3 regions of the Acetobacterium sp. KB-1 genome follow, and region 2 is predicted to be linked to each of the others. Evidence: a T-box and tRNA genes for the amino acid it is inferred to sense, from the RefSeq annotation. Region 2 holds a T-box; the other regions hold tRNA genes.
What was found. The T-box of region 2 lies ahead of DOZ58_RS07040 (glycine--tRNA ligase). A T-box ahead of a tRNA ligase gene usually reads a tRNA of that ligase, here a tRNA-Gly.

Region 1 (10,733 bases), 370 kb from region 2:
ACGCGGCCTGGTAGTTCAGTTGGTTAGAATGCCAGCCTGTCACGCTGGAGGTCGAGAGTTCGAGTCTCTTCCAGGTCGCCATCATATTCACGCGGCCTGGTAGTTCAGTTGGTTAGAATGCCAGCCTGTCACGCTGGAGGTCGAGAGTTCGAGTCTCTTCCAGGTCGCCATCATATTCACGCGGCCTGGTAGTTCAGTTGGTTAGAATGCCAGCCTGTCACGCTGGAGGTCGAGAGTTCGAGTCTCTTCCAGGTCGCCATTTAAACAGAGAACCAAAAATGCATGAACGTAGTGAGTGAACATTTTTGAATGAATCGCTGAGTTGATTGGCTGTGACTTAAAGCAACGTAATTTATATGTGTCAATATTTTATCATTAAGCTGATGTGGCTCAATTGGCAGAGCAGCTGATTTGTAATCAGCAGGTTAACGGTTCGAGTCCGTTCATCAGCTCCATTTTTATGATTAAGCTGATGTGGCTCAATTGGCAGAGCAGCTGATTTGTAATCAGCAGGTTAACGGTTCGAGTCCGTTCATCAGCTCCATTTTTATGATTAAGCTGATGTGGCTCAATTGGCAGAGCAGCTGATTTGTAATCAGCAGGTTAACGGTTCGAGTCCGTTCATCAGCTCCATTTTTATGTCAAGAATTATTTAAACATCTGGGAGAATGCCCGAGTGGCTAAAGGGGGCGGACTGTAAATCCGTTGACAACGTCTACGATGGTTCGAATCCATCTTCTCCCACCAACGCTTTATCCCAATTTCATACCTGAAATTGGTCGGCAGGCGAGCATAGCGAGACAACAGTGATAAAGCTAACGCATTTTAATTGAAAACTCATCCAATTAGGATGAGAAGAGTTTTCGAATAAAATACGCTCCTCTAAATACCCATTAGCTCAGTTGCCAAGTAGAGAACCCAAATCTTTGATTTGGTGTGAATCACTTAGTTAGGCAAACGGGAGTATTCATAATCGTTTGGAGACAGACAAAAAGTAAATTATAGCATGACCCATTAGCTCAGTTGGTAGAGCATCTGACTTTTAATCAGGGTGTCGGGCGTTCAAGTCGCCCATGGGTCACCAATTTCTAAATTTAGCCGCAGATGATGCGGTTTTTTTGCTTTTTTGAATTAGCAAGCATAAAAAGGCTGAAATATTCCATGATATTATAGAAAAAATACAGTTAAAAATTAGACGATTCCATTTTAATTTCTTCTTAAAGTGATATAATTACTCGGTAATACTAAATGAATATAAAGACATCAAGAAAAGGAGGCATTTTAATGGAAAATATTTTAAATATGAATGACGGAAAACTAAGGATTATTCAAGAAACAGTTCCCGGTAAGCAAGTAACATTAGCTCATATCATTGCCAGCCCAGATGAAATTGTTTATAAAAAACTGGGCTTGAATCCCAGTGTTGATTATCAGAAAGCAGCGATCGGGATACTGAGTATGACACCATCAGAAATATCGGTGATTGCTGGAGATTTAGCTATAAAAACATCGGTTATTGATTTGGGGTTTATTGATCGATTCAGTGGTACGCTGATGTTTACCGGGAGAATATCAGAGGTGGAGTCTGCGATCACAACGATTTTAACTTATTTGCAAAACACCTTGAAATTTACAATTTGTGAGATTACAAAAACCTGAGAGTGAAGGCATAACATGAAAAAAATGATATTAGTCGGTCGAAGTGAATGTGGAAAAACAACATTACGACAAGCCTTAAAAGGAAAAGAGATTCGTTACGAAAAAACCCAGTATGTCAATCATTATGATGTAGTGATTGATACCCCAGGGGAATATGCAGAAACGAAAGGTTTAGCTAGAGCATTAGCCTTGTATTCTTATGAGGCGGATGTGGTAGCTCTTTTAATTAATGCAACGGAGCCTTATTCGCTTTATCCGCCATGTATTACTCCCGTTGCAAATCGACCCTGTATTGGTGTGGTTACTCAGATTGATGCCTCTGGCGCTGATGTGGAACAGGCAGTGAGTTGGCTGGAATTAGCTGGATGTGATACGATTTTTAGAGTAAGCTCTTATACTGGTGAAGGTATTTGGGAAATCCTTGATTATCTCAAAGATGAAGGTGATATCTTGCCCTGGGATAAGAAATCAGAAGCTGAAAAACCTAGAAATGTCATATCAACTAAAATGATGTAGCAATAAAACCTTTTAGCTGGAGGATGGAACACTAATGAAAATTGAATTGCAAGAACAAAATGCTTGCAGAATGATGAATTAATTGTTATAATAGTACCGTTGCGGAAGTGGCTCAGTGGTAGAGCACTGGCTTCCCAAGCCGGGGGTCGCGAGTTCGAATCTCGTCTTCCGCTCCATATTAAGATAATAGTGGCATTGAATCAGGAGTGTAAAGTTGCAAATAGCGATTTTACGCTCTTTTAACGGATTAAAGCGAAATATTGGGAATCTTTTAAAATCGCATTGAATAAATAAAAAAGTCGAAAAAAGTTCCGAAACGGGTTGACAAAACCTACGTATTTTGTTATTATAATCAGGCACGTTACAGATACAACAATTGCTTTAGCGGATGTGGCGGAATTGGCAGACGCGCTAGACTTAGGATCTAGTATCGAATGATGTATGGGTTCAAGTCCCTTCATCCGCACCATTTATAAGCGGAAGTGGCTCAGTGGTAGAGCATCGCCTTGCCAAGGCGAGGGTCGCGAGTTCAAATCTCGTCTTCCGCTCCAAAATTTAATAAATCTGAATCGGTTGGGTATTTATCCCAATCATTCTTTTTTAATCTACTTATGTGCGCCCATAGCTCAATTGGATAGAGTGCCTGGCTTCGAACCAGTAGGTTGGGGGTTCGAGCCCCTCTGGGCGTACCATAAACGTGCTTAAACAGTCATTCGTGGCTGTTTTTTATTTACGCAAAAGAAGATGTAAATGAGATTAAGAGAAATCAGACAAAATCAGAATAGGAAAATAAAATGAAATCAGAAATCAGCATTAACAAAGCAATCTTGCATGTATTGGACACCAACGCAAACATCCCGGTGTTATCGGATATGCTCCTGAACATGACCGTAACAGTGAAAGAATATGTGGAAAAGCATGTGGAAAGATCAATAAAAGATCCGGAGATCAAACGGACTGTCTTTCGGACGGGCAGTCCTTTTAAAGACCGGATTATTGATTACAAGAATAATCCTCACGAGCTTGTTCGGATTAGTTCGGAAATATCCCAGCTTTTTTTTGAGTATATGCAAGAAAACATCGAAATACCATCTGCCGATCTGGTTTTTGTGGATTTTAATGTCGAGCATGAAACTTATTTGGGTATATTCAAGTTTAATTATAAGCAGGGTTATATTCACTATGTGAATACTGACAAAGGTCTGACCAATGATATTCTGGTTCAACCCTGTGTACTGCCAACAGAAAGTCAGAAACTGGATGAATTCATTCTCGTTAATCTGGCTTGTGATGAGGTTCTGATCAAGGAAAAGAAATATCCAATCAATAATGAGAAAGATTATTATATTTCCACTCAATTAGTTTTCTGTGAGCCGGCGATGTCAGAAAAAGAGGCCTATGACATTATCGATAAAACAGTCAAAGAAGTGATTGTCAGAGAATATGGCGGTGATTATCAAAAGCTCAATGCCGCTAAAACAGTGCTGGCTGATGATTATGAAACCGAAAGCGAAATCGACGTGGACAATCTGGCCAAAACGGTTTTTGACGGGGATTCGACCATTCAGGAGCGGTTCAGGTCGTCCTTGGAAGAAAAAGGGCTCTACGAAAAAAAGATCCCGGTCACCCCGAATATTGAAAAGAAGATCTTTGGCAAACAAAAATTTATTACCGATACGGGCATTGAAATCAGTATTCCGATGGACCAGCTGAAGCGAAATGATATCATTGAGTTTAAAAATAATCCGGATGGTACCATCTCCGTGGAAATCAAGAATATTGGACTACTAAACCAGAAATAAATAGTCGTTTCGTTAACCGGAGGGCACTTTTGCAATGATGAATCATAAATGTGGAAGGAAGAATTTTATGAAGACGAAAAAAGCATTTAAATTAATCAGAAAAAACACCTTTATCTCGTGTATTCCATTGATCAGTGCCAATCGCGATGAATTAATAGCTGATGTTGAAGTGGGAGTGGCAAATGGTTGTGATTTTCTGGAGTGGCGTCGCGATCATTTCATGGCGGGGGGGAACTGCTCACGGCGGAAGAAGAACAGGATTTGTTAGTTGAAATAAAAACAAGAATGCCCGATCAGGGACTTATTTATACTTATCGCAGTCATCTGGAGGGCGGCGTTTGTGAAACCGCAGATGAAATCCGGACAGCCGCAATCATTGCGGCGATAAAAAGTAACCGGGTCGACTATGTGGACGTGGAACTTAATAGCGAGCCGGCTTTTCTGGAGCGGATTAGAGGGGCTTTAAAAGTAAGTGAAAGCCAATGGCTGGTTTCTCATCATAACTTTGAAAAGACCCCGACTACAGAGGAAATAAACGCTGTTTTTAAAGCCATGGAAGCGGTCGGCGGCGATGTCCTAAAACTGGCAGTGATGCCGCAGTCAATGGATGACGTCCGCCACCTGATCCAGGCCACCCTCACTTACAACGAAAAATCCCAGAAGCCGATGATTGCCATTGCGATGGGATCATTGGGGTCAATAACCCGAATAGCACCTGATTTGTGCGGCGGTTCCCTGACCTTTGCGGCGGGAGCCGGGAAAACAGCGCCTGGTCAGCTCAGTCTGGAAGAAATAATCGACTTACGAAAAAGAATGGCTCTGATATAAATATCAGAGCTATTTTTTTTCGATGATAGGGAAATCAAGATCCTTAATACCCCAGTCAATGGGCTCAATTCCCTGGGCCTTCAGCAGGTCGTTTGCTTTGGAAAAAGGTCGACTGCCGAAAAATCCCCGGTGGGCTGACAATGGACTAGGGTGGGGTGAGGTGATAATCGGATGTCGGGGGTTGGTAATCAGGGCTTTTTTGTTTTGAGCATCGCGACCCCAGAGAATAAAAATAACCGGTTCGGCCCGGGTGTTCAATCGTTCAATGATCCGGCTGGTGAAAATCTCCCAACCGGCATTGCGATGGGAACCGGCTTCACCGCCCCGGACGGTCAGAACGGCATTGAGCAGTAGTACCCCTTGCTCAGCCCAGGCAGTTAAACAGCCATGGCTGGGAATCGGGCAGCCCAAATCGGCTTCCAGTTCTTTGTAGATGTTAAGCAGTGAAGGGGGGATCGAAACCCCGGGTTTGACAGAAAAAGCCAGGCCATGAGCCTGGCCTGGTCCATGATAGGGGTCCTGGCCGATAATACAAACCTTGGTTTTTGATAATGGCGTTAAGTGAAAGGCATTAAAAATTTCATCCATCGGCGGATAGACCACCCGACTTCGATATTCTTTAATTAAAAAAAGTCGCAGGTTTTGATAATAGTCAGTTTTGATTTCCTGTTGAATGGGCTCTTCCCAATCGTTATTAAAATGAATTGGCATGGTTGCGTTCTCCTATGCATTGGTTTTATCGTGTATGATCTCTTGATTATACACTATAAAAGCAGGTTTTCAACCCGGATTTTTATTTCCATAAAAGAGGGATTATGTTATAATGGATAAAGTATACAATATTATGAGTGCATTGAGAGGGCGTATGAGTAAGATTATTTTAAAAGCTCGAGCAAAGGTCAATCTATCCTTGGATGTGACCGGGATCAGGGAAGATGGCTATCATGAAATGAGGATGATTAATCATTCCATCGAACTGGCTGATGTACTGACCTTTTACCCTCGGGAGCAAGGAATTGTGTTGACTTCCAATGAGCACACCATTCCCCTGGATGAGAGAAATCTGGTCATCAAAGTGGCCCTAAAACTTCAAAACCAATTCACGATTAAACGAGGCGCCAAGATTCATCTGGAAAAAAGAATTCCCGCTCAGGCAGGTCTGGCGGGTGGTAGCAGCGATGCTGCCGCAGCTTTAAAAGGGCTAAATACCTTATGGCAACTGGGACTCTCGCAGTCGGAACTTTTGAAAATTGCGGTTACCATTGGAGCAGATGTTCCCTATTGTTTGGTTGGTGGTACGGCTCTGGTGGAAGGAATCGGAGAAAAGATTACACCCATTGGCGATTTAAGAAAGATGACGATTCTGGTCGTGAAACCGGATATTGATATCGCTACCCCCTGGGCCTTTAAAAAACTGGATAATTCAATCATAAAAAAACACCCGGATATCTCGGCGCTTATGGCATTGCTAAAACAAGATGCTTATCATGAGCTTAACGAGGTCGTCGGAAACGTTTTTGAAGCCGTTGCCTTTGCAGATTATCCTGAAATAGCAGCGATCAAAAAAGAAATGCTGGCTACGGGAGCACTGGCGTCGATCATGACCGGTAGTGGTTCCACGGTTATTGGATATTACGCGGACCGGGAATTAGCAGTAAAAATGTGGCAGCAATTTAAAGAAATATACCCCCTGTGTTTTTTGAGTAAAACGGAGGAAAGTGGAGGAGAAAATTATGTGGAGTGAAAAAAAAGGCTTAAGCCTCGATATAAGTTCTTGCAAGCCGCTGCGAGAAATTGTTTTTGAAACCATTCGTTGCGCCATTATTACTGGTGAACTTCAGCCGGGACAACGCTTAATGGAGGTTCAACTGGCAGAGCAAATGGGTGTCAGCAGAACACCGGTGAGAGAATCAATCAGAAAACTTGAACTGGAAGGACTGGTAAAAATGGTGCCACGAAAGGGCGTTTATGTGACGCCAATGTCGGTTAATGACCTCAAAGAAATGATGGAAATCCGCCGGGCGCTGGAAGGTCTGGCGGCGGAGTTGGCGGCCATGAATGCTACAAAAGACGAAATTAGCCGGCTTTATGAAGCCAATGAGTTATTTGGGGAGTCCGCTTTGCATAATGACGAAGAGGGGATCATCAAACACGATATGCATATTCATGAGACCATTTATAGGGCATCGAAAAATGTAAAATTGCAAACGATGATTAACAGCCTGCGGGAACAGATGCAGCGGTTTCGGGCCGAGTATGTGCATCGGATTGAAGATAAAACGCCGCTGGTGAATCAGCATATGGAAATTATCCGGCAAATTGAAAAGGGTGCGTGTAAAAAAGCCAATCTTGCCGCCTGCGACCATATTTTCACCACCGGCGATAGCATGCTTGGATTGTTGAAAAAAACAGAGTAACGAAAGATAAAAAACGCTTCCCTGAAAAAATGATTTGTTATTTTTAGGGAAGCGTTTTGATTAAAGTGGATAGCGGGAAGCAAACTTTACTCTAGAGTGCCGAAATCATTGTTCTCTAAGAAATTTTTATTATTAAATAATGCCAGAACAAGAATGATGCTGCCGCATACCACAAAAACATCGGCGAAATTAAAAATGGCAAATTTAATCATTCGAAAATCAAGGAAATCTACCACAAAATCAAGGCGTAGCCGGTCCAGTAAATTACCAGCAGCACCACCAATGATAAAGGCAAGCGAGCCATTAATGACGCGATTTTCTTTGATGTTGGGTATTTTGATTAAGAAGTAAATGAGTACACCAAGAAAAACCAGGGTCATAATAATTAAAAATATCTGCATGTTAGTAAACAGACTAAATGCTGCACCGGTGTTTTCGATATAGGTTAAATGAAAAACATTTGGGATCAGCGGTAGAGTGTCAAGGGGTTTTATATGTGCAATGACCAGGTATTTTGTATACTGGTCCAGAAAAATAACAAAAAGGATAATAGCGATATAAATCATGGTTGCTCCTAAACAAATAATTAAGTATATGAAAATATTATGATAGTTTTCTCTAAAAGACAAGGAAAACTTTAATACACGGCGATTTTATTTTAGATTAATCATAATTTAAGAATCTGTTTGAAACTGCTTTAAATTATTCTGGTAAAATGTTAAGATATAGTTCGAGCTGATAACAGTACTGGAGGGGCATTTGAAATTTAAAATTGATCTCGAACTTGTAAAAAAATATAGCTACTTTTTGGTTGGTGTTCTGATTCTGGTTCTGATTTACAAACTATTGGATAATTTTGGCGTGGTGACGGCAACTGTTGGCGGATTTATTACCAGAACGCTGGAAGTATTGAGGCCTATTTTAGTGGGCGTAGTGCTGGCGTATTTTTTGTTTAAACCAATGCGGGGAATTGAAAAGTTTATTTTTAAGACCATTCCTAAAAGTCGGGACAAAGCCGGAGCGATTCGACTGATTTCGATCCTGATCGTCTATGCGATCACCATTGTACTGATTGTCTTGTTTTTTTATGCAACCATTCCATCAGTGGTAGAAAGTTTGACGGGGCTGATTTCCCAAACGCCGCAGTATTTAATAACCATTGATAATTATCTGGGTGAAAGCCTGGCCAACGGCGGTGCTGCCCAGGATATTTTAGCAGAGCTTAAGTTTGCTATTGACAGCCTTCAAAGTATGACGACCAGGGATATAATAAACCAGATTGCATCATATTTTGGAACAAATCCGGATTCCATAAAAAATATTGGGAATTTTGCCTTCGTCTTTTTAAAAGGAACCATCGGGTTTGTTATTTCTTTCTTTATTGTGTTTTTTGTGGGGTTATACCTGATGCTGGATAAAGAAAAAATTAGTGAACAGGTGGACCGTTTTGCCAAAGCGGTGATGAATAAAACCTTATACAACGGTTCCCACTGGGCGATCCTGACCATCGATGAAATTTTTTACAAATATTTTACCGGGAAAATACTTACTTCGATGTTAATTGGATTTCTTTTCTATTTGGGAATGTTGGTGATCGGTGTCGATTATGCCCCCTTATTCGGCGTTATTGTGGCGATTACCAATGTGATTCCTTATTTCGGTCCCATTATCGGAGCAGTTCCGGCCGTTATCATTACCTTAATTGATGAACCGGTTAAGGCGCTTTGGGTCGGGATCTGGATTTTGGTTGTACAACAGTTTGACGGGAATGTTTTAGCCCCCAATGTGCTGGGGAAAATTGTCGAACTCAATCCCTTTTGGGTGTTGTTCTCTGTCATCGTCGGAGGCAGTCTCTTCGGCATTCCGGGCATGTTTGTGGCGATCCCGATGTTTGCCGTAATTAAGGTCTTTTTTGAAGAAGGCTTAACACGCTGGGAACGAAAAAAAGAACTGCTCGAGAAACCGCTTGAATAATCAGCTAAATAAAAATGTGCATAATTGCTGGGGGAAACCCCATTGAAAAAGGAAAGGACACAGATTGATGGAAAGTGTATTTGACGTATTGCAGGAGCGGGGGTTTATCGAACAGTGTACCCACGAAGAGGAAATTAAAAAACTATTGGCGGAGGAATCCGTTTCATTTTATATTGGTTTTGATCCGACGGCGGACAGTCTTCACATCGGACATTTCATTCAGATTATGGTAATGGCCCACATGCAACGGCATGGACATCGTCCGATTGCCCTAATCGGGGGCGGAACCACCATGATTGGTGATCCTTCTGGCCGAACCGACATGCGTCAGGTGATGACAGCAGAACGGATTGTAGAAAATGGTGAAAAATTCAAGCGTGTGTTTGAAAAGTTTTTGACCTTTGAAGATGATAAGGCTGTGATGCTTAATAATGCCGAGTGGTTACTGCCTCTAAACTATATCGAATTTTTGCGGGAAATTGGGGCACATTTTTCAGTGAATCGGATGCTGACTGCCGATTGTTATAAATCGCGGCTGGAAAAAGGGCTGACCTTTTTAGAATTCAATTATATGTTGCTCCAGGCTTATGATTTTTACGTCTTACATCAAGAACAGGGCTGTAAGATGCAGTTCGGCGGAAATGATCAGTGGTCCAACATCATTGCCGGAGTTGAATTGGTCCGGCGCAAAGATGCTAAACAGGTTTTCGGAATGACCTTCTCCCTGTTAACGACCAGTGAAGGGATCAAAATGGGGAAAACCGCTAAAGGTGCCTTATGGTTGGATCCGGAAAAAACATCGCCCTATGAATTTTACCAATACTGGCGAAACATTGCCGATGCCGATGTCGAAAAATGTTTGGCCCTGCTGACCTTTATTCCGATGGACGAGGTGCGTCGGCTGGGAGCACTTAAAGACTCAGAAATCAACCAGGCTAAGGAAATTCTGGCTTACACAGTCACTGAAATTATTCACGGCTCGCAAGCCGCACAGGAGGCTCAAAATGCGGCCCGGAAGCTTTTTGGCGGTGACCAGGGCGATGCCGAGATACCAAGCGTAGAACTATCAAAGGCTGAACTGGGAGCAGGTATGGATATTCTTGCTTTGTTAGAAGTTGCCAAACTGATTCCCACCCGCAGTGAGGGACGGCGCTTAATTAAACAGGGCGGAGTTTTGCTAAATAGCGAAAAAGTAACAGACTTTAAGCTGTTGGTAACCCCGACAGCTTTTAAAGACGGAAGAATTGTCCTGAAAAAGGGCAAAAAAGCATTCAAGCAAATTAATCTTGTATAGAAGGTGACCAGATGATTAGTTCAAAACCAGTTAGAGGTACAAGGGATATTCTACCCGAGGAAGCAAAAATCCGGGATCGCCTGGAACAGCAGATATTGGCAGTCTATCGCGCGCATGGATTTAGTCGGATTGAAACCCCGGTAATGGAAAATCTGGAATTGCTTTTGGGCAGTGACGGGGGCGAAAACTTAAAAATGCTTTTTACCGTTTTAAAACGCGGTGAAAAGCTTAACTTAAATCCCG
Region 2 (10,733 bases):
TGGCAATATCACTAAAGACGATCTTATTGGTGGCCCGCATTTCTGCCAATTCACCAATGTTCATGGCATGATCACCAATTCTTTCTAAATCATGGCTTCCTTTAAGGATGAAGGCCAGGCGTTCATTCTCTTCTTCTGACATGTTTTCATTGGACAATTTAACGGAATATTCGACAATTCCCTGTTGAAATTCATCAATGCGTTCTTCCCGCTTAACAATTTTTTCAACCAGCTTTTCATTGCCATCCATGATCGATTCGCAGGCGACTCTGAAATTTTTAAAACTCATTTTTGCCAGTCGATTCGTTTCTCTGACCACCTGTCCCAAAGCAATGGAAGGATTATTAAACAACCGGTCATCCAACTGCAACCCCTTGTCTTCCTCTTTCTCCGGGTAGACGCGGTCCAGAAAGCTAACAAAATAGCCGATGATCGGGAGTAATACAATCGTATTTGCAACATTAAAAAGGGTGTGCGCCATCGCGATTTGACGGGCCACATTGGGCACCATATCACCGCCACCGTTAATCAATGAGCCTGAAATAGTAACGATGAATTCATAAACCGGATTGACAGCCACTAAATTATTCATGATGGTTAATAAGATCATCACCCAGACAGCACCAAAAATATTGACAAAAAGATGGATAAAAGCTGCTTTTTTTGCTGCTGTGGAGGTTCCGATACAGGAAAGCAATGCCGTGACGCAGGTACCAATATTAGTACCAATAAGAATCGGTAAACAAATCTGGATTGCTCCAGTTCCCCCAATACTGACAAAAACCCCAGAAAGGGCCAGCGCCTGGAGCAAACCGATAGAAGCACTACTGCTTTGAATCACAGCGGTAATCAGGGTTCCAATCAGCACACCAAGCAGTGGATTTGTTCCATAGGTTGAGAGCAGGTAAATAAATTCTTCACTTTCTCTAAGCGGTTTCATGGCTGTTGACATGGCCGCAATCCCATAAAAAAGAATCCCAAAACCAAGAATAATACTCCCCAGATCTTTATTCTTTTTCTTGGTGCTAAATAGAGCCATCATTGCACCAATACCAATAAAAATCGGTGCCAACTCAGTGACATTAAACGCGATCAACTGGGCCGTGACGGTGGTTCCAATATTAGCTCCTAAAATAACTCCTGCTGCCTGGGTCAAGGTCATCAGGGCGGCGTTAACAAAGCCGACCACCATCACCGTGGTGGTACTGGAACTTTGGACAATCATCGTTACAACCGTCCCAACCAGGATGGCTTTAATCTTATTGTTGGTTAATACTTCCAGAAGTTTTTTCATCTTTGTGCCAGCAACCGTTTTTAATCCGTCGCTCATCATGTGCATTCCAAAAACGAATAACCCCAAGCCTCCAAAGAGACCAATCAGCATTTCTAACGTCATTTTTTCCTCCAAAAAACATCAAAAATTAAGATAGTACTCCAGCCAAGGAAGAAACTAGACGACCCTCAAAAAATTGGGATTAACCAAATTGTCGCCCTTCATAATTAAAGATTAGACCATAGTGGGCCTAATCTTTTCGTTTTCTTGATTCACCAGGATAACTATCTTTTCTTGCTTTTCTTTTTCCTTAATCATTTGTTAACGACATTTTAACACTAAGTTTACATAATGAGAATCTTTTTTTTCATTTTTTTTATGAATTATTTATTTAAATCGAGGCAAAACGCACATTATCGTTACCCTGGTTTATCGTTGTAACCCATTTCAATGTTGTCCGAATCGAAATTAAAACTTGACCGCTAAAAATTAAACTTGACAGCAGCTTGTCTTTTTGATATTCTTCATCTTAGTTTAGGATTTATTAAGAAGTACTTAACTTAATAGCAAAGGCATTGAGAAAAGAATAATCAGAGGGCCAATGGTTTAAAAGCGAGCAGATGATGGTGTAAGATCTGTAATCAAACCCTATGAGTGGCACTTTTTGAGCTGCAACCACTGCTTTCGATTAAGTGGTTGACGTGAAAATCGTTATAAGAGTAAGGTGGTTTGCCAGCAGTGGCAAGCAACTTGGGTGGAACCGCGGTTATACCGTCCCTTGTTTTAATGCAAGGGGCGGTTTTTTTAGTTTAGATACTAAAAATTTAATTAAGCAGGAGGAAAAAATGTCAGAATTTACAATGGCTGAAATTGTCAGTCTCGCAAAAATGAGGGGAATTGTCTTCCCCGGTTCAGAAATTTATGATGGTCTTGCCAACAGTTGGGATTACGGCCCACTCGGCGTTGAAATGAAAAATAATGTTAAAAAGGCCTGGTGGAAAAAATTCGTTCAGGAATCACCTTTTAATGTGGGTCTGGATGCCGCTATCCTAATGAACCCTAAAACCTGGGTCGCCTCCGGACACGTGGGTGGCTTTAACGATCCGTTGATGGATTGCAAAGCCTGTCAGTCGCGCTTCCGGGCCGATAAGCTGATTGCCGATTACTACTTTGAAAAAGGCGAAGATGTGATCGTCGATGCCTGGTCAAATGACGAGATGAAGGCTTTTATCGAGGAACATCAGATTGCCTGTCCCGAATGTGGAAAAATGGATTTTACCGATATCCGCCAGTTTAATCTGATGTTTAAAACCTTTCAGGGTGTCAATGAAGATACCGCCAGCGAAATCTTCCTGCGGCCAGAAACTGCCCAGGGTATTTTTGTCAATTTTAAAAATGTTCAGCGCACCACCCGTAAAAAAATACCATTTGGGATTGCCCAGGTCGGTAAATCCTTTCGTAATGAGATTACGCCGGGGAACTTCATTTTCCGAATCCGGGAATTTGAACAAATGGAACTGGAATTTTTCTGCGCCCCTGGCACGGATTTGGAATGGTTTGACTACTGGAAAGCTTTCTGTAAAAAATGGCTGTTCGACCTGGGTATGAAGGACGAAAATATCCGTTTCCGGGATCATGATCAGGAAGAACTATCCCATTACAGTAATGCCACCACCGATGTGGAATTCCGCTTTCCTTTTGGCTGGGGCGAGCTTTGGGGGATTGCTGACCGTACCGATTTCGACTTAACCCAGCACCAGAATCACTCCGGGAAAGACATGAAATATACCGACCCGGTTACCAACGAAAAATATATCCCGTATTGTATCGAGCCCTCCTTAGGTGCCGACCGGGTTTTTCTGGCCTTCCTTTGCAATGCCATGGAAAAAGAAACCATTACCAATGGTGACAAAGTTGAAGAACGAAATGTGATGCGGATTCATCCCTTCCTTTCGGCATACAAGGCCGCAGTTTTACCACTGTCTAAAAAGTTAAGCGACAAGGCCGGAGAACTTTTCACCCTGTTGTCTAAACACTTTATGATTGAATATGATGAAGCGGGTAGCATTGGCAAGCGTTACCGCCGCCAGGACGAAATCGGCACACCGTTCTGCGTCACTGTAGATTTTGACACCCTGGAAGACGAATGTGTCACCCTAAGAGACCGCGATACCATGGACCAGGTTCGGGTTCCTATTGCTGAGGTCGTTGATTATATTGCTAAGCGGATTGATTTTTAATTTGCTAATTAAGTAGTACCGACAATTATTACATCATGTTGTTTGCATCGGAGCGGACATGGCGATAGCCTGCGTGGAGGCAACGAGCCAATCACAAGCAGGCTTGTAGTTGGCGACTGCCCACGACTGATAAGAAATTTTTAATTTCTTATCAGTGTCCGATTCCGCAGCAAACAACAGATTAATAATTGATCGGTACGGAGTTTCCAGTACGCCTATCCAAAATTCATTATCATAACAAAAAAACCGCCCCCGTTCGAAACCCGTTCGAACAGGGGCAGTTTTTAAGTGATAAATTTTTAAAGACGACTTAGGCTTCTTTGATCGCCAATACGTTCTGTGGACATGCTTCAACACAGATTCCACATGAAATACATTTTGATGGAACATCCCGGTCTTCTGATTTAACCAGCACTCCGAATGGACATGCTTCGACACATTTACCGCAGTTTACACATAGTTTTTTACTAATCATAAAGACGCCTTTGGCATTTTTTGTGATTGCACCGGCTTCACATACTTTTGCACATTTACCACATTGTACACATACCAATGTTTTTAAACTGCCATCATCTTTTGTGGTAATTTTAACACATGACAATTCTGAAACAGGTTCCTTGTAAAATGCGGTTGAACATGCTAGTTCACATGTCAAACAGTTAACACATGCGGCCTGATCTGCTACGATTACTTTTTTCATTGTTACTCCTCCTTAAGGACAATTTGATCAGATGATCAAATTTTTGTTTAAATTTTAACAACTGATTTTTATTCTACTTTTAAAGCCGATAATTGTCAACATAATACGGAATTTTTACAGCTACTTCTCACCCATCCCCCACAATAAAGCCAACCCTGATACTATTTCTTAGTACCCTGCTGGAATTCTTTCTAAATACGGTTAAATTTTTATCCATTATTTCCTGACATTAAAAAAGCTCTCCAGAATTGGAAAGCTCTTTCGCGTTTAAGAATGTTGTTTAAGTTTTTCGGCCTGGTCACTGGTGACCAGGGCATTGATCATTTCATCGATGTCACCATCCAGGAAAGCTTCCAGTTGATAAACAGTCATGTTGATGCGGTGATCAGAAATACGCCCCTGGGGGAAATTGTAGGTCCGGATACGCTCACTGCGGTCCCCGGTACCAACCTGACTTTTGCGGTTTTCGGCAATTTCACTTTGCTGTTTTTGCTGTTCGATTTCGTAAAGCCTGGCCTTTAATATTTTTAACGCCTTGTCTTTATTTTTAAGCTGCGACTTCTCATCCTGACAGGTCACCACCATCCCGGTGGGGATATGGGTAATTCGAACCGCGGAATCGGTGGTGTTAACACTTTGGCCACCATTACCGGATGATCGGTACACGTCAACCCTCAGGTCATTCGCACCAATTTCAATTTCAACATCCTCGGCTTCCGGCAAGACTGCTACCGTGGCGGTTGAGGTATGGATCCGTCCGCCTGATTCAGTACTGGGGATTCGCTGTACCCGATGAACGCCGCTTTCATATTTCAGACGACTGTAAACCCCGTTGCCTTCAATCGAAAAAATGATTTCCTTAATCCCCCCGATATCGGGTATACTGGAACTCATAATTTCACTTTTCCAACCCTGACGTTCGGCATAACGGGTCAACATTCGAAAGAGATCGCCAGCGAATAAGGCCGCCTCACTGCCGCCGGCACCAGCCCGAATTTCGACAATAACATTTTTGTCATCATTAACATCTTTGGGCAACAGTAAAATTCTTAATTCTTCTTCCTGTTCGATCTTCTTTTTTGTTAATTCCTCCAGTTCCGCCTCAGCCATTTCTTTAAAATCTTTTTCCAATTCTTTATCGGCCAGCATTTCTTTAGTATCATCAATGGCTGATAAGGTCTCTGAGAACTGATTGTATTTTTGAATGATCGGTTCAATGTGGGACTGTTCTTTCATCAGCTTTCGCCACTGATTTTGATCCCCAATGATCTCGGGGTCGCTAATCTTTTCGTTTAAATCAGCATATTTTTGGGCTAAAAAATCTAACTTATCTAACATAATACTCCTTAATTTTTTTTAATTAGTAATTCGAATTTGTTTATATCTGCCTTGCAATGATTAAAACTGATACGCTTCTTTCCATTCGTCAAAGAAAAAAACAGCCAGCGTTCCGGGTCCGGAGTGGGTTAAAACAGTTGGCCCTAATGGCACGATTTTAAACCGCTTGATATTTAATCGCTTACCCGCCATTTTTACAAATAGCTCCACCAGCTCTGGATTATCGGCATGGCTAATACCAATCACTTGCTTCTCAAGCTGATCACCGTTTGTTTCCAGGTAATCCACCATTTTCTTAACCAGTTTTTTTTCGCCTCTGACCTTATCAATCTGTTGAAGTTCACCACTTTTGTTTACGTCAAGCAACGGATTGATATGCAGCATATTTCCGATGATGGCGGTCCCCTTATTTAATCGGCCACCCCGATACAGGTATTGAAGGTCAGTCACCGTGAAAACATGTTTGACATGATCAATATGATAGCTGATTTGTTTGATCAGCGTCTCCATGTCACAGCCTGCTGCAGCGACTCTGGCGGCACCATAGACAATATGCCCCAGTCCATAGCAGACAGCTTTGGTATCAACAACTTCAAAGACCGCATCGGGATATTTTTCTCTTAAATCCCGTTTCGCCAGCGCGGCAGCCTGATAGGTTCCCGACAGTCCACTGGAAAAAGCCAGATAAATAAAAGGTTTATTTTCTAAGATTAAGTCTTCAAACCGTTTATAAAAATCCCCGTAAGGAATCTGAGACGTTTTATAACGTGTACCCTGTCGCATATTCTCACAAACTTCTTCAGATGATATATCAATACCGTCACGATAGGTTTTTTCATTTTCGACTACATAAACTGGCATGATTTCAATATTAAATTCTTGCTGATCCGTTTTTTCTATATCACAGGCAGAATCGGTTATGATCTTTATCGTCATTTTTCTGTCCTTTCCTACTTGATTTTAAGAAACTCATTTTATCACAGTTTAGTCATTTTTCAAAAACAATTCTTGGGCATAATCGCGAGGATCAGCAAACAACACCCTTCCCTTGCTTTCGAGATAATTAATTAACCGATTGTAATCCAGGTTGATAATCAATTCGTCGGGGAAATCAATCGCATCCAAAACCTGATCAACGTAGGGGAAATCACCAATATCGGTCGCAAAGTGGGTATCACTGCCAATGATAATCGGTATTTCCAGTTCTTTACAGCGATTGGCAATCCATTCGCAGTTGGGTTTTGAACCTCTTCTAATAAAGAAAGAACCGTTATTTATTTCAATCAGGGTGTTGTTTTTTTTGGCATCCTGAAGGATGGCTTCATAATCCAGCTCATAGGTGGGATTCCCCAAATGACAGATAAAGTCAATATCGGGATTGGCAATAGCCCCCAGGACGGCGCTGGTATTGACAGATTTTGTCTGCGGTTTAAAGGTCGGAGTGTGGAGCGATGCCGAAATGATTTCCAGAGATTTAATAAAATCCATCGGGATATCGGTATTTCCGTCGGCGTCCATGATGTTGCTCTCGATTCCTTTGAGGACTCTGACATTGTTTATTTTTCCGGGAATCACCCGATAATTAGCAAAGAACAAAGGCGTTGGTGCTCCCGGTAAAGCCGGACCATGTTCGGTGATGCAGATCATCTCCAAATTCTTTTTTGCGGCGGCATCAACTAACTCCTGGATAGTATTGTAGGCATGTCCGCAGGCAATGGTATGGGTGTGGGCATCTAAAACGTAATTTCTCATGTTATTTTCTCCTTCTCAATTGACGATTCGTCAACGCTCAAACATCTAGCCGATTTGATTAATCCTGTTTTTTCTGTAGCTCCCGTTTTTGTGTGTCGAGATCATTCTGGTGAGCGACACGGTCGCAAAAGACCTGGGCTGAGTGATAACCATACTGTTTGGTACGATTGTTGATCGCCGCCGTTTCGATGATGCAGGCCAAATTTCTGCCGCCTGAAACGGGGATCATCACTTCCGGAATTTCGACCCCCAAGATATCCAGCGTTTGTTCATCAAGACCCAGGCGATCATAGGGTGATCGTTCATCCCAATTTTCCAGACGGATGACCATGTCAATTTCAACATCTCTTTTAACGGCTCTGGCACCATAAAGGGTTTTAACGTCTATGATACCAATTCCCCGAATTTCCATAAAATGTTCGAGCAGTACCGGGGCTGTTCCCATTAAATGACCGTCTCGGATCCGTTTCACCTCAACCACATCATCCGCGATGAGACAATGACCACGCTTGACAATTTCTAATGCCGTTTCACTTTTGCCAATGCCACTGGGCCCGGTAATCAACACACCGACTCCAAAAACCTCAACTAATACCCCGTGCAAACTGATCCGTGGTGCCGACAGCTGATCAATATAGTTAACCAGATCATAAAACAATGTGGTTGTATTTTCCTTACTTTTTAACAGGGTCCGTCCGTATTTCCTGGCCGCATCTTCAAACAGATGAGTCTCCTCCAAATCCCAACATACAATAAAACAGGGAAATTCATAGGAAAAAAAATCGTCGATCTTTTTCTCGCGAACCTCAGGATCCAGATCCAGCAGATAGGAAACTTCCACCTTACCAATCACCTGCACCCGATTCGAATCAAAATGCTCATAGTACCCATGAAGCTGTAATCCCGGACGATTGATCCCACTGTTGACCAGGTTCAAATCCGCTGACTGATAATAAATTTTTTCAAGTTTGATATCTTTACAAAAATCGTCTAAATTTACTTTCCCATTCATTCTTTTGTTATCTCTTTTCATTGATTTACTACTAATTAGTTTACTCAAGTTATTCTACCTCAAAGTTTCCGTTGTTAAAAGTTTTTTTCACGACTTGTTGCGAAAATGTTCAAATACGGCCTGGGCCGTTTTAATCTGCATCCCGGGGACTGACTGTAGTTCTTCGATGGTAGCTTTTTTGATTTTATCCACTTGGCCAAAGTGAGCCATTAAGGCTTCGCGACGTTTTTTTCCGACGCCGGGGATTTCCTCAAGCTGGGAGACCAGCATTTCTTTTTTTCTTAAAATCTGATGATAGCCCAGGGTATAACGATGGACCTCTTCCGAAATTTCGGATAGAAAAACCCCGAGTGGGGTCGCTTTTTTGATTGGATATTCGGTACCTTGATGAAAAATCCCCCGCAGCCGATGGTGATCATCTTTGACCAATCCACACACCTCAATCGCAACGGTTGGATACAAAGAAACAATACTCTGTGCCGCATTCACGTGACCGACACCGCCATCGATCATCATCACTTCCGGTAATGGCAAGAAATTATTGCCTTCCGGAGCTTTCATGGCCCGTTCCATCCGTCTGAAGATCATTTCTTGCATGCTGGCATAATCGTTCTGACCTTCCACCGATTTAATTTTAAAGCGACGACAGGCTTTCCGATTTAGTTTACCCTCGTCAAAAACCACCATTCCGCCAACGTTATTGGTGCCGCTGATATTAGAAATATCATAAGCCTCAATCCGAACGGGACGCTGCGCCAATCCCAATAAATCCTGTAATCCATCCAAACGGCTTTTGGAGCGGATCTCTTTTTCTCGTTTTTCCATTAATTTCTGTTTAAGTGCCAGGTCAGCGTTATCGGTCACCATTTCCAGCATTTTTATTTTTTGTCCCCGCTTTGGTGCGTGAACCTCAATTTTTTTACCAGCCAGATCCCCCAGCCATTCTTCAATAACTTTTTTATCTTCCAATGGCTCTTTTAAAATAATCTCCCGGGGAATAAACCCGCAGCTGGCATAATACTGTTTAACAAAACTTTCTTGCACTTCTCTTGAACTCACACCCTCAACTTCTTCAAGAAAGAAATGATCCCGCCCCATCAGCTTGCCTTCTCGTACATGAAAAACCTGGACACATCCCAATCCATCACTTTTGGCAAAACCGATAAAGTCCTGATCCTGTTTAGCACTGGAGCTGATTTTCTGCTTTTCAACGATATGCGCAATGCCGGAAATCTGATCGCGGTATTTAGCCGCTTCTTCATAATTCTGATTCATGGCGGCAACAGTCATTTTATCATTGATATTTTTAAGTAGATCGGGATGGCGGCCGTTTAAAATATCCAAAACTGACGCAATATCTTTGGCATACTTTTCTTTGGACACATTTCCCTGGCAGGGTGCCTGACACTGACCAATATGATAGTTAAGACAAGGCCGACCGGTCTTTTTTCCATAAGCAACCTGACGGTTGCAGGTTTTTAGCGGGTAAATCTTTAAAATAGCTTCAATGGTATTTTTTACTGCATAGGAGCTGGTAAACGGACCAAAGTACTTGGCGCCGTCTTTTTTATATTCCCGGGTCATCAGTAGCCGCGGATATTCTTCCTGAACGGTCAGCCGTATCCAGGGATAGCTTTTATCATCTTTTAGTAAAATATTATAGCGCGGATGATGCGTCTTAATCAGATTACATTCTAAAATCAGCGCTTCCATTTCCGAATCGGTTACAATCGTCTCAATTGTTTCGATATGAGATACCAAAACCACCGTTTTAGCGGTTAACTGACTGGCACTATGAAAATACTGCCGTACCCGATTGCGCAGATTAATGGCTTTACCCACATAAATAATCTCGCTATTTTTGTTTCTCATGATATAGACCCCGGGGTTTTGGGGCAGATCTTTTAATTTTTCTTTATCATACATACTGGTCAACCTTAAATAAATATTTTTTTGGAATTTTTTGTTTATTCGCCACCTAATTTTGGTATAATAATAATACTTTTTTAAACATCAGATTATTATACAGAAAGGAAGTGTTACCATGTTTGAAAAAATAACTACAGATGGTCATAACACCCTGATTTCTTTCGGCAATTTTGAAGTGAAGATTGTTCCGAAAATTTATGGTGGATTTACTCTGACAAAATCAATTAAAGACAACCCCTTTAAAATCATCGAAATACGTGAGATAAGACTTCCGCTTTCGGAGAAGGAAGTCCTAAAGGAAGCTAAAGAGCTATTAAAACGAAAATATGAGTCCATTGATTTCAACAATTATTGTACCACATAAACCTTGAGTTCAGCTTTTTTTGATCCATCTCAACCCCGATCCCTGAGATGGATCTATTTTGGCTTTGTGTTTAGCCTGTTATCCCTAAGCGGTTGTAATAATGCCGATCTTTTCTTTAAACTATT
Region 3 (10,733 bases), 120 kb from region 2:
AGCAGAAGGTGCCGAGGTGGTTATGCCGGACCTGATGGATTTCTTTCTATATTGCGCTTACAATCAGGTCTTTAAATACGAAGAACTCTCAGGTAAACGAAAATCCATGAAACGTGCCAAACTGCTGATTAAATTTTTGGAGTTTTCCCGAAAAAACATGAAGCTTGCCCTGGATGCCAGCACCCACTTCCATGCCCCATCCACCATTGAGAAAAAGGCGGGTAAAGCCCAGGAACTGATTTCCCTTGGTAATCAGGGTGGGGAAGGTTGGTTCTTAACCGCCGAAATGATGGAGTTGATCGAAGATGGGGTAGAGAATATTGTTTGTGTTCAACCCTTTGCCTGCCTGCCCAACCACGTGATGGGAAAAGGGATGATCAAACCGATCCGCCAAAAATATCCGCGCGCAAATATTGCCCCCATCGACTACGACCCGGGAGCAAGTGAAGTCAATCAGCTAAACCGCATCAAACTGATGATGGAAACCGCCAAACGAAATCTGGATCGGAAAAACTAAGAAACTGGCTAGTTTGGTTTGACAAAAATTGTAGAAATAGAACTAACGTAGTACCGACAATTGTTACATCATGTTGTACGCATCGGAGCGGACACGGCGGAGCCAGTCCGATTCTGCGCGAAGGCAACGAGCCAATCACAAGCTTGCTTGTAGTTGGCGACTGCCCGCGACCAATGCGAAAGGAGCAAAGCGGATTTCGCATGGCGCGGCGAACAACAGATTAACAATTGGTCGGTACGGGAGTTCATCGACATCCTGAGACTGGCTTGACAGCCGGTCTTAATTTTTTGCAAAAAAAAAGAACCGATTCAGAAGAAACAGCTCGTTTTCCTAAATGAAAAAGGGGAGTAATTCATTTAGAGATAAAGGATTATATGTGATAATTTAATTATATGGAGTTCAAACAAAGAATACAATCATTATTTTTCCTATAACGTTTTCAGGATTTTGTAAAAGTTTACAATTTAATCTAAAATTTACAAAATAGAATTCCAGGATATGGTATAATCTCGTTAAACTAAAAACACAAGGAGTTATAATGAAAAAAATACTGATAATTGAAGATGAGTTGAATATATATGAACTGATCAAATTTAATCTGGTAACCCATGGATTTGAAGTGGATGGCGTCCAGGACGGTGCATTGGCCATTGAAAAAATACTAGATGTCCTGCCGGACCTGATTATTCTGGATCTGATGCTGCCGGGGAAAGATGGCATTAGTATTTGCCGGGAAATCCGGGCCAATAGTATCATCTCCTATATACCGATTATAATGCTTACCGCCAAAAGCGAAGAATTTGATAAGGTTCTGGGACTGGAAATCGGCGCCGATGATTATATCACCAAGCCCTTTGGAGTCAAAGAACTCTGTGCTCGGGTTAAAGCCGTTTTAAGGCGGACCGAGATCCTTTTGTCAAAAGAGGATGAAGCTATTTTTGTTGGCGACTTACATATTGAGCCAAAGGCATTTGAAGTCTACCAAAATGGCGAAAAACTGGCGCTTACCTTAAAAGAATATGAATTACTGGTGTTCTTAGCGAAGCATCGGGGACAGGTACTGACCCGGGATCAATTGCTCGATCAGATCTGGGGATTTGACTACTATGGAGAGACCCGAACAGTGGATGTCCATATTCGTTATTTAAGAAAAAAAATTGAGGAACAATCAGAGGATGGCAAAAAATATATCGAAACCGTTCGCGGGGTTGGGTATCGTTTTATTGAGAAATAGGAGCGTGCTATGAAGAAACGGCTGTCCATTTCGCTGACAATTATTATTGTTGTTAGTATTACGATCTGTGGATTATTTACCACCATCAGCTATCGGCAGAGTTACTATGCCGATACAGAGAACAATATAAAGAAGAGTAGTAACTATATTATGAATTATATGCTGCCGGACTTTTTGGAAACTGGAAATAAAAAGAGTTTTGATGATTTTTCCCAAAGCACCAATGTGCGAATGACGATTATCAATCCCCAGGGAGAGGTCACTTATGAGTCTTTGCAAGGGGTTGGTGATCTAGAGAATCATAAAAATCGTCCTGAAATTATTGGTGCCCTAAAAGGTGTTGAAACAACGGAGGTTCGTTTTTCGAATACCTTTAAAGATGAAATGATTTATGTGGCGACCCCATATTTTGGTGAGACGCAGTCAGTTGGGGCAGTGCTACGGATTTCCATGCCGGTGAATGCCATGGATGATGCCATGTTTGAAATGATCAATAATATTATTTTTGTGATATTAACGACAATTCTGGCCACCACCTTGTTGATTAATTATTTTATCAATCGGGAGCTAAAACCCTTAGAAGATGCATCTGCATTTGCCAGAGCAATTGCCTCAGGAAAATATGGCCAACAACTGACCATGATCAGGGAAGACCAAATCGGCGAACTGGTGGAATCCCTTAATCAGATGTCCGTCCAATTGAATAATTCGTTTACCGAAATGAACCAGAAGAATGCCGAACTCACTGCTATTTTGTCCAACATGAACCATGGCGTCATTGCCATTGATAAAAAAAATCACATCGTTCATTTAAATGAAGCGGCTCGCATGGTCTTGCGGATTCCGATGAAGGAAGTGGTGATTGGAAAAAATATTCTGGAAGTCTATCGGGAAACCTTTATCCTGGAACTGATGAATTATCTTGAAAATGACGCCTGTGAGAAAACCACGTTTGAATCGCGGATTCATTCCGATCAGGTTTTACGGATCTATATTAATCAGATTGAAGAGAATAATAATATTAACGGCCATATTATTATTTTTGAGGACATTACACTGCTGAAAAATCTGGAAAAAATGCGTCGGGATTTTGTTGCCAATGTTTCCCACGAATTAAAAACGCCGATTACCACCATTAAAGGTTTTATTGAAACCATTCAGGAGAATCACATTACCGAGCCCAAGACCCTGGAGCGATTTTATGCCATTATCTACGAGGAGAGCGATCGCCTCAGCCGATTGGTTAGTGATATCCTGGCCTTGTCGCAGTTGGAAAACAAGGGGGGCTTTGATAAAAGATATGAAACGATACAGTTGGATACGGAAATAATGCAGATTTTTGATATTTTAAAACTCAGTGCCGAAGCAAAAAATACAACGCTTGTATTAACCAGTAAAGAATCGATTAAACTCGAGTTTGTCGCGGATGAATTCAGACAGATGATGATCAATCTCATTGATAATGCCATTAAATACTCAGAACCTGGAAATCAGGTGGAAGTTGACTTATCTGAAGAAGATCATAACATCATCATCCGGGTTCGAGATCATGGCTATGGGATTCCGGAAAAGGATGTCAATCGTATTTTCGAGCGGTTTTATCGGGTTGATAAGAGTCGTTCCAAGGAAAAAGGCGGCACCGGTTTAGGTCTGGCCATTGTCAAGCACACGGTTCAGAATAATTGTGGAAAAATAACCGTCAACAGCCAGGTTGGAAAAGGAACAGAGTTTATGATTCAACTGCCAAAAAATAAAGAATAGCGAAGGTTACAAATTACCGCAGCGTATGATGTAACAATTGTCGGTACTGCTTTATTGCTTAAAAAAATAGCCGGTCAGGTTTGACCGGCTATTTTTTTTAAGGTCGGTTCAGTTTTGAGAAGATGGTGGTTTTACTAAGTAGGCGCATCAGTTCACGGGCGGTGATGCCGATAAAAAGTCCAGTGGGGATGGCCAGCAACATCAGGAACAGAAAATAGAGGAGCAGGCTGGTAGTTTGGACAACAATGGCAGCAACAATGACCTGACCCAGATTATGTGAGATGGCCCCAAAAACACTAATTAGGATAATTGATCCTCTATCTTTAAAATAGTACAGCAGTAGACTCATCACCAGCAGGCTCAACAAGCCACCGCCGAGACTGTAGACAATCGAAAAGCCACCACCAAACAGAAAGCCGGATAAAAGAATCCGGGCAATTACGACCAGTAGAGTCAACGGCCAACCCAAAGTCAACAAGGAAACAAGGGTAATAATATTAGGCAGGCCGATTTTTGCCCCGGGAATGGGTAACGGCAATGGGATCAAACTTTCAACATAACTGAGAATTAAGGCCATCGCCACATAAAGACTCAGAATAACCAATCGGTACGCCTTAGAATGCATCAGGATTCACCAGTGATGACTTCCACCACCAGTTTGTGGGGCAGACACACGATGGTCTCGCCGGGGTTGGAGATGGGATGGGTCTTAACACAAATATGATCGGGACAGTCAGCCTCAATTATTTTGGCAGTTCCCCCGGAAATTTCAAGGGTATTTGAACCGCTTGCATCGGTAAAGGTTTCGGTATGATCTTCAGAGAGCGGAAAAACAGCAACCACTTCGCCCTGGCGAGAGACCCGAACCGAAAGTGGTTTATCGGTTGCGGCGAAAAAATAAAAAGCGGCTATGCCAATTAAACTGACAGCAAGTAAGCCGATGATAATAACAAATTCGTTTTTTTTCATGGAGACCTCTTTTAATATTAATTAAGAACGCTCTTATTTTATCTGAAAAATAGCCGCTGGTAAAGACTTTAGCATTTTTTTATGCTTTTTTTCAGAGACTTTGGTATAATATCATTATTTATTAAGATATTGGAGCAACGAATGAATCAAATGAGCATAAAAAAAACATTGAAACGAGGTATCCTATTTGCCAGCGTGGCAATAGCAACCTTTTTTTTAATGCAGTATTTAACCGGCTGTGAACAAGGTAAAACGGTAACTCGAAGTGACTTCCTATTGGATACTTTTGTCAGCATCACTTTATATGGCGAATCCGATGAAAGCTTATTGGCTCAACCTTTTGAACGGATTGAAGCCTTAAACACGACTTTAACAGCTTTTGAAACGGGCAGTGATCTGGGCTTGATAAAGGAAAATGCCGGCATTCAACCAGTTGTGGTTTCCGATGACACCTACCGGATCATTGAAAAAAGTATTGAATATTCAAAAAGTTCCGGTGGTTATTTCGATGTGACGATCGGTCCGTTAGTAGATCTCTGGGGGATTCACTACCCGGAAACGAAGGAAGCCCCAGCGCTGGAAGCGATCAATGCGGCGAAGGCAAAAACGGATTATACTAAAATTATTTTGAATCCCGCCGATCAGTCGGTTTATTTAACCGATGCGGGGATGGCAGTGAACCTGGGAGCCATCGCCAAAGGGTATATCGCCGATGAGGTGATGGCCGTTCTCAAAAAAGAAGGGGTCGAGCATGCCATCGTATTTCTTGGCGGAAATGTGCTGGTGATGGGTGGAAAAGCCGATAATTCCGATTTTGGGGTTGGGGTTGAAGATCCCCGAAATCCGGGCAATGGATACCTCGGGGTCTTATCCCTAAAAGATGGCTCGGTGGTGACTTCGGGGGATTATCAACGCTATTTTGTAGACGCAGCCGGAAAAAAATATCATCATATTTTAGATCCGTTTACCGGCTATCCGGCGGATTCAGGGCTTATTCAGGTAACCGTGGTGGCGAAAGCATCAGTGGATGCCGACAGTTTGTCGACGACCCTGTTTTTATTGGGGCTTGATGAAGGTTTGAAAAAGGTTGAAGCACTGCCCGATGTGGAAGCTATTTTTATTACCAATGAAAATAAGATCGTTGTCACCAGTGGCTTAAACGATGCGTTTGTATTTGATGAAGAAAACTATGGCGATACCTACACCCTGGAAAGACGTTAATTATTGTGTGTTTCTAACTTATCAGGTATGATAGATTAGAGTTTGGATGGGATTAAAAAAAGAATGAAAAAGAAGGAATAAAATGCAAGATAGTGAGCGAGTAAAAAATTACGATGAAGAAGCGATCCGACTGCGGCGTGAACTCCATCAAATACCGGAAGAGGGGTTTGATTTAGCAAAAACCCAGGCTTATCTTATCAATTATCTAGTGGACCTGGGCTATCAGCCGGAAAAAGTGTGTGAGACCGGTCTGATTCTCTATATAAAAGGACAATGTGACGATGATGCCATTGCCTTTCGAGCTGATATGGATGCCCTTTGCATTCGGGAAGAAGCCGATCACGACTATGTTTCCTGTCATCCTGGATGGATGCATGCCTGCGGGCATGACGGACATATGACGATGAATTTGCTATTGGCAAAATATCTGGCCGATTTTCCCGATCAACGAAAAAGAAGTGTGCTGTTAATTTTTCAGCCGGGTGAAGAAGGGCCAGGCGGAGCGAAACCGATGATCGAGGCCGGAATCTTTGAAAAATATCCGGTTAAAGCGATCTTTGGTTATCATCTGTTTCCTTTTATTGAAGAAGGTATGCTGGCAACAAAGGCGGGGCCGATGATGGCGCAGAACAGTGAATTCTTTATAACGGTTCGTGGCATCAGCGGACATGCTGCGCAGCCGCAGCGGTCAATGGACGCGATCGTCGCAAGTGCTTCATTGATCACCTGTCTCCAGAGTATTGTCAGTCGAAATACCAATCCGATGGAGAGTGTGGTTATCTCAATTGGGTTGCTAAATGGTGGAACGCGCGTGAACGTTGTGGCCGATGAGGTCAAGCTTGGGGGAACCATCCGTTCATTTAGCAATAAAAGTCACGAGAAACTACATCGTCGGATTGAGGAAGTCGTAAAAGGGGTTGAATTAACCCATGGCTGTAATATTGAGCTGGAATTCATCGAAATGTATCCGCCAGTTATTAATAATGAACGATTATATGAGATTTATAAAGAACTGGTCCCGAGGGAAAACAGGGTTCCTTTTCGAAAAGTTATGTTGTCGGAGGATTTTTCTTATTTTCAGAGCGCAGTTCCGGGATTGTACATCGGGTTGGGAACCGGTAATGAAAAAAAAGGTTATAATAAAAACCTGCATACTTCAGATTTCAATTTTGATGAGACGGTTTTGTTAAAGGGAATGGAAGCATCACTTAAATTGATAAACTATTCAAAAAATTATTAAAACAGGAGAGTTAATATGTACGAAGAATTTGCACAGGTTTATGATGAATTGATGAAAGAAATAGATTATTCTAAATGGTCTGACTATGTACAGCGTTTATTTTTTAATAGCAAGCGTGAAATTAAAACTGTTTTGGAGTTTGGATGCGGAACGGGGAATATTACCTGCAATCTGGCCCAAATGGGGTTAAAAATGACGGCGGTGGATTTATCCGAAGCGATGCTAACGGTGGCAGATGAAAAAGCGGATCGGATGGGACTCAAAAATATTCAGTTTTATTTAGGCGATATGAGTAATTTTCAAATTAATCAAACTTTTGATGCCGTGATTTCCTGTTGTGACAGTGTCAACTATCTGCCTGATCTAGAAGCCCTGCAGCGCTTTTTCCTGAGTAGTTATGAATGTTTGGAAAGTGAAGGACTTTTGTTGTTTGATGTTAACACCGTCACTAAATATAAAAAGACCATTATGGATAATACCTATATCTATGATTTAGATGATATCTTTTGTGTTTGGGAAAATGAACCGCATTTTGCCGAAAATGCGATGCACTTCAATCTAACATTTTTTGAGAAGAACAAGAATGACACTTATAATCGTCATGAGGAGACCCAGATTCAATATTTCTATACCATTGAAGATATCCATCGGTGTTTGACAACGATTGGTTTTAAAAATATGAAGTATTATGATTTCGGAACCTTCCTGCAAGGCAGTAATGAAGGTGAACGAATTCAGGTTATTGCCGAAAAAAAATAAAAGCTAAAAATATAATAAAATAGTTGACAATTAGTTTTTACAGCCGTATAATAACACTTGTATCTCAACTGATGGTCGCATAGCTCAGCTGGGAGAGCACCTGCCTTACAAGCAGGGGGTCACAGGTTCGAGCCCTGTTGCGACCACCATTTTTTTTACAAGCGGCCTGGTAGTTCAGTTGGTTAGAATGCCAGCCTGTCACGCTGGAGGTCGAGAGTTCGAGTCTCTTCCAGGTCGCCATAAATTTTTAAGCAGAGAACCAAAAATGAATAGCAATTCATAGCTACCCCAAGGTTAATGGTCATCCAATTATTGGGTAATTAACCACGGCGTAGTAAAGTCATGTAACGGACTTTAAACGTTTAACATGGTTGTTTTATTAATTCTTTACATGCCCAAATAGCTCAGTCGGTAGAGCAGAGGACTGAAAATCCTCGTGTCGGTGGTTCAATTCCGCCTTTGGGCACCACCATCAGCGGAAGTGGCTCAGTGGTAGAGCATCGCCTTGCCAAGGCGAGGGTCGCGAGTTCAAATCTCGTCTTCCGCTCCAACTTAATAGGGCGCCATAGCCAAGTGGTAAGGCATGGGTCTGCAACACCCTCACCCCCAGTTCAAGTCTGGGTGGCGCCTCCAAAATAAAAAAAGCAAAATCAAAAAAAACTTTGTAAAACAGCTTGACAACACAGGAAAACGACGATATAATACAAAAGCTTCTTCGGTGGGGAATGATTAAAAATCACCTGAGATGCAGCGGTCATAGAAAAGAGAATAGTACCATAAAACCTGTAAAACAGCCAAAACATCCGCAAGGATGAAGGCGGCTAAAATAGAAACAGAGAGATGTACTCTTTAAAACATTAACTCGGCAGAGGATAAAGTGCACTCGGTAGAGTATAAAACACAGTTATTCATGAGACAGCATTTAAAGCCTAACGGCTTTAAATACAAACTTTTATTGAGAGTTTGATCCTGGCTCAGGACGAACGCTGGCGGTATGCTTAACACATGCAAGTCGAACGAGACAAAAGAGAAGTGCTTGCACGGATCTTTTAGAAAGTGGCGAACGGGTGAGTAACGCGTGGGTAACCTACCCTATGGAAAGGAATAGCCTCGGGAAACTGGGAGTAATGCCTTATAAGATATATTTGTCGCATGGCAGATGTATTAAACGCTCCGGTGCCATAGGATGGACCCGCGTCCCATTAGCTAGTTGGTGAGATAACAGCTCACCAAGGCGACGATGGGTAACCGGTCTGAGAGGGCGAACGGTCACACTGGAACTGAGACACGGTCCAGACTCCTACGGGAGGCAGCAGTGGGGAATATTGCGCAATGGGGGAAACCCTGACGCAGCAATACCGCGTGAGTGAAGAAGGTTTTCGGATCGTAAAGCTCTGTTATTGGGGAAGAAAAAAAGACGGTACCCAAGAAGAAAGTCCCGGCTAACTACGTGCCAGCAGCCGCGGTAATACGTAGGGGACAAGCGTTGTCCGGATTTACTGGGCGTAAAGGGCACGCAGGCGGTTTTTTAAGTCAGATGTGAAAGGTACCGGCTCAACCGGTGACATGCATTTGAAACTGAAAGACTTGAGTATTGGAGAGGCAAGTGGAATTCCTAGTGTAGCGGTGAAATGCGTAGATATTAGGAGGAACACCGGTGGCGAAGGCGGCTTGCTGGACAAATACTGACGCTGAGGTGCGAAAGCGTGGGGAGCAAACAGGATTAGATACCCTGGTAGTCCACGCCGTAAACGATGAGTGCTAGGTGTTGGGGAGACTCAGTGCCGCAGCTAACGCAATAAGCACTCCGCCTGGGGAGTACGACCGCAAGGTTGAAACTCAAAGGAATTGACGGGGACCCGCACAAGCAGCGGAGCATGTGGTTTAATTCGAAGCAACGCGAAGAACCTTACCAGGTCTTGACATCCTCTGACKARCRYAGAGATRYGYCTTTRCCTTCGGGYACAGAGAGACAGGTGGTGCATGGTTGTCGTCAGCTCGTGTCGTGAGATGTTGGGTTAAGTCCCGCAACGAGCGCAACCCCTGTGGTTAGTTGCCATCATTTAGTTGGGCACTCTAAGCAGACTGCCGTGGATAACACGGAGGAAGGTGGGGACGACGTCAAATCATCATGCCCCTTATGACCTGGGCTACACACGTGCTACAATGGTCTGAACAGAGGGCTGCGAAACCGCGAGGTGAAGCTAATCCCTTAAAACAGATCTCAGTTCGGATTGCAGGCTGCAACTCGCCTGCATGAAGTTGGAGTTGCTAGTAATCGCAGATCAGAATGCTGCGGTGAATGCGTTCCCGGGTCTTGTACACACCGCCCGTCACACCACGAGAGTTGGCAACACCCGAAGTCAGTGAGGTAACCGTAAGGAACCAGCTGCCGAAGGTGGGGTCAGTAATTGGGGTGAAGTCGTAACAAGGTAGCCGTATCGGAAGGTGCGGCTGGATCACCTCCTTTCTAGGGAATACAGGAAGTCATGGTACTATTTTCTTTTGTATGACCATTTGGTTATACAAGACASAAGCAATCAGCATAAACTTAATACGTTTTAATGTTGGGGGGGTGTAGCTCAGTTGGGAGAGCACCTGCCTTGCAAGCAGGGGGTCAGGAGTTCAAGTCTCCTCATCTCCACCAATTTTTAAAACAAACGCATGGGCTTGTAGCTCAGGTGGTTAGAGCGCACGCCTGATAAGCGTGAGGTCGGAGGTTCAAGTCCTCCCAAGCCCACCATAACAAACTGAACGCAAGTTCATAAAACAAAAGGATCGTATTTTTCATCAGAATTCCTTATTTATTTAAGGAAGAATTTTGTCGAAAAATGCGTTAGTATTTGTACCAGTCACACGCTAATGCTTAGTGACTTGCCAAATTTCATCAAATTTGGACAAATACGTCGATCATTGAAAACAGCATAGTGTATAAATAAAATTTTGAAATACAATTTCTTAACACGAAAACGTAATTTTAGGATCGTATTTTTCGCCAATATTCCTTATTCAGTTAAGGAAGAATTTTGCCG

Region 1: it encodes a tRNA-Gly, which carries the amino acid that the T-box ahead of DOZ58_RS07040 (glycine--tRNA ligase) is inferred to sense. The anticodon was not compared.
Region 3: it encodes a tRNA-Gly, which carries the amino acid that the T-box ahead of DOZ58_RS07040 (glycine--tRNA ligase) is inferred to sense. The anticodon was not compared.

The regions. Positions count from the first base shown of each region.
Region 1 covers NZ_CP030040.1:1,896,869-1,907,601, reverse strand. The annotation lists tRNA gene DOZ58_RS08910 (tRNA-Asp) at 5-81, shown strand; tRNA gene DOZ58_RS08905 (tRNA-Asp) at 94-170, shown strand; tRNA gene DOZ58_RS08900 (tRNA-Asp) at 183-259, shown strand; tRNA gene DOZ58_RS08895 (tRNA-Thr) at 380-455, shown strand; tRNA gene DOZ58_RS08890 (tRNA-Thr) at 469-544, shown strand; tRNA gene DOZ58_RS08885 (tRNA-Thr) at 558-633, shown strand; tRNA gene DOZ58_RS08880 (tRNA-Tyr) at 663-747, shown strand; tRNA gene DOZ58_RS08875 (tRNA-Lys) at 1,009-1,084, shown strand; gene DOZ58_RS08870 (BMC domain-containing protein) at 1,285-1,659, shown strand; gene DOZ58_RS08865 (EutP/PduV family microcompartment system protein) at 1,675-2,175, shown strand; tRNA gene DOZ58_RS08860 (tRNA-Gly) at 2,277-2,351, shown strand; tRNA gene DOZ58_RS08855 (tRNA-Leu) at 2,560-2,644, shown strand; tRNA gene DOZ58_RS08850 (tRNA-Gly) at 2,652-2,726, shown strand; tRNA gene DOZ58_RS08845 (tRNA-Arg) at 2,791-2,867, shown strand; gene DOZ58_RS08840 (nucleoid-associated protein) at 2,970-3,977, shown strand; gene DOZ58_RS19270 (type I 3-dehydroquinate dehydratase) at 4,012-4,245, shown strand; gene aroD (type I 3-dehydroquinate dehydratase) at 4,179-4,805, shown strand; gene DOZ58_RS08825 (uracil-DNA glycosylase) at 4,815-5,516, opposite strand; gene ispE (4-(cytidine 5'-diphospho)-2-C-methyl-D-erythritol kinase) at 5,671-6,549, shown strand; gene DOZ58_RS08815 (GntR family transcriptional regulator) at 6,539-7,222, shown strand; gene lspA (signal peptidase II) at 7,309-7,788, opposite strand; gene DOZ58_RS08805 (AI-2E family transporter) at 7,982-9,196, shown strand; gene tyrS (tyrosine--tRNA ligase) at 9,264-10,490, shown strand; gene hisS (histidine--tRNA ligase) at 10,502-10,733, shown strand, end outside.
Region 2 covers NZ_CP030040.1:1,523,673-1,534,405, forward strand. The annotation lists gene DOZ58_RS07035 (Na/Pi cotransporter family protein) at 1-1,396, opposite strand, end outside; T-box leader at 1,840-2,055, shown strand; gene DOZ58_RS07040 (glycine--tRNA ligase) at 2,119-3,513, shown strand; gene DOZ58_RS07045 (4Fe-4S binding protein) at 3,824-4,213, opposite strand; gene prfA (peptide chain release factor 1) at 4,481-5,551, opposite strand; gene DOZ58_RS07055 (DegV family protein) at 5,612-6,487, opposite strand; gene DOZ58_RS07060 (phosphatase) at 6,536-7,303, opposite strand; gene hprK (HPr(Ser) kinase/phosphatase) at 7,362-8,315, opposite strand; gene uvrC (excinuclease ABC subunit UvrC) at 8,403-10,241, opposite strand; gene DOZ58_RS07075 (hypothetical protein) at 10,360-10,608, shown strand.
Region 3 covers NZ_CP030040.1:1,400,638-1,411,370, reverse strand. The annotation lists gene DOZ58_RS06530 (2-hydroxyacyl-CoA dehydratase) at 1-517, shown strand, start outside; gene DOZ58_RS06525 (winged helix-turn-helix domain-containing protein) at 1,056-1,751, shown strand; gene DOZ58_RS06520 (ATP-binding protein) at 1,761-3,512, shown strand; gene DOZ58_RS06515 (Gx transporter family protein) at 3,610-4,137, opposite strand; gene DOZ58_RS06510 (NusG domain II-containing protein) at 4,137-4,481, opposite strand; gene DOZ58_RS06505 (FAD:protein FMN transferase) at 4,623-5,702, shown strand; gene DOZ58_RS06500 (M20 family metallopeptidase) at 5,785-6,942, shown strand; gene DOZ58_RS06495 (class I SAM-dependent methyltransferase) at 6,958-7,701, shown strand; tRNA gene DOZ58_RS06490 (tRNA-Val) at 7,775-7,850, shown strand; tRNA gene DOZ58_RS06485 (tRNA-Asp) at 7,865-7,941, shown strand; tRNA gene DOZ58_RS06480 (tRNA-Phe) at 8,095-8,170, shown strand; tRNA gene DOZ58_RS06475 (tRNA-Gly) at 8,177-8,251, shown strand; tRNA gene DOZ58_RS06470 (tRNA-Cys) at 8,261-8,334, shown strand; rRNA gene DOZ58_RS06465 (16S ribosomal RNA) at 8,653-10,171, shown strand; tRNA gene DOZ58_RS06460 (tRNA-Ala) at 10,273-10,348, shown strand; tRNA gene DOZ58_RS06455 (tRNA-Ile) at 10,368-10,444, shown strand.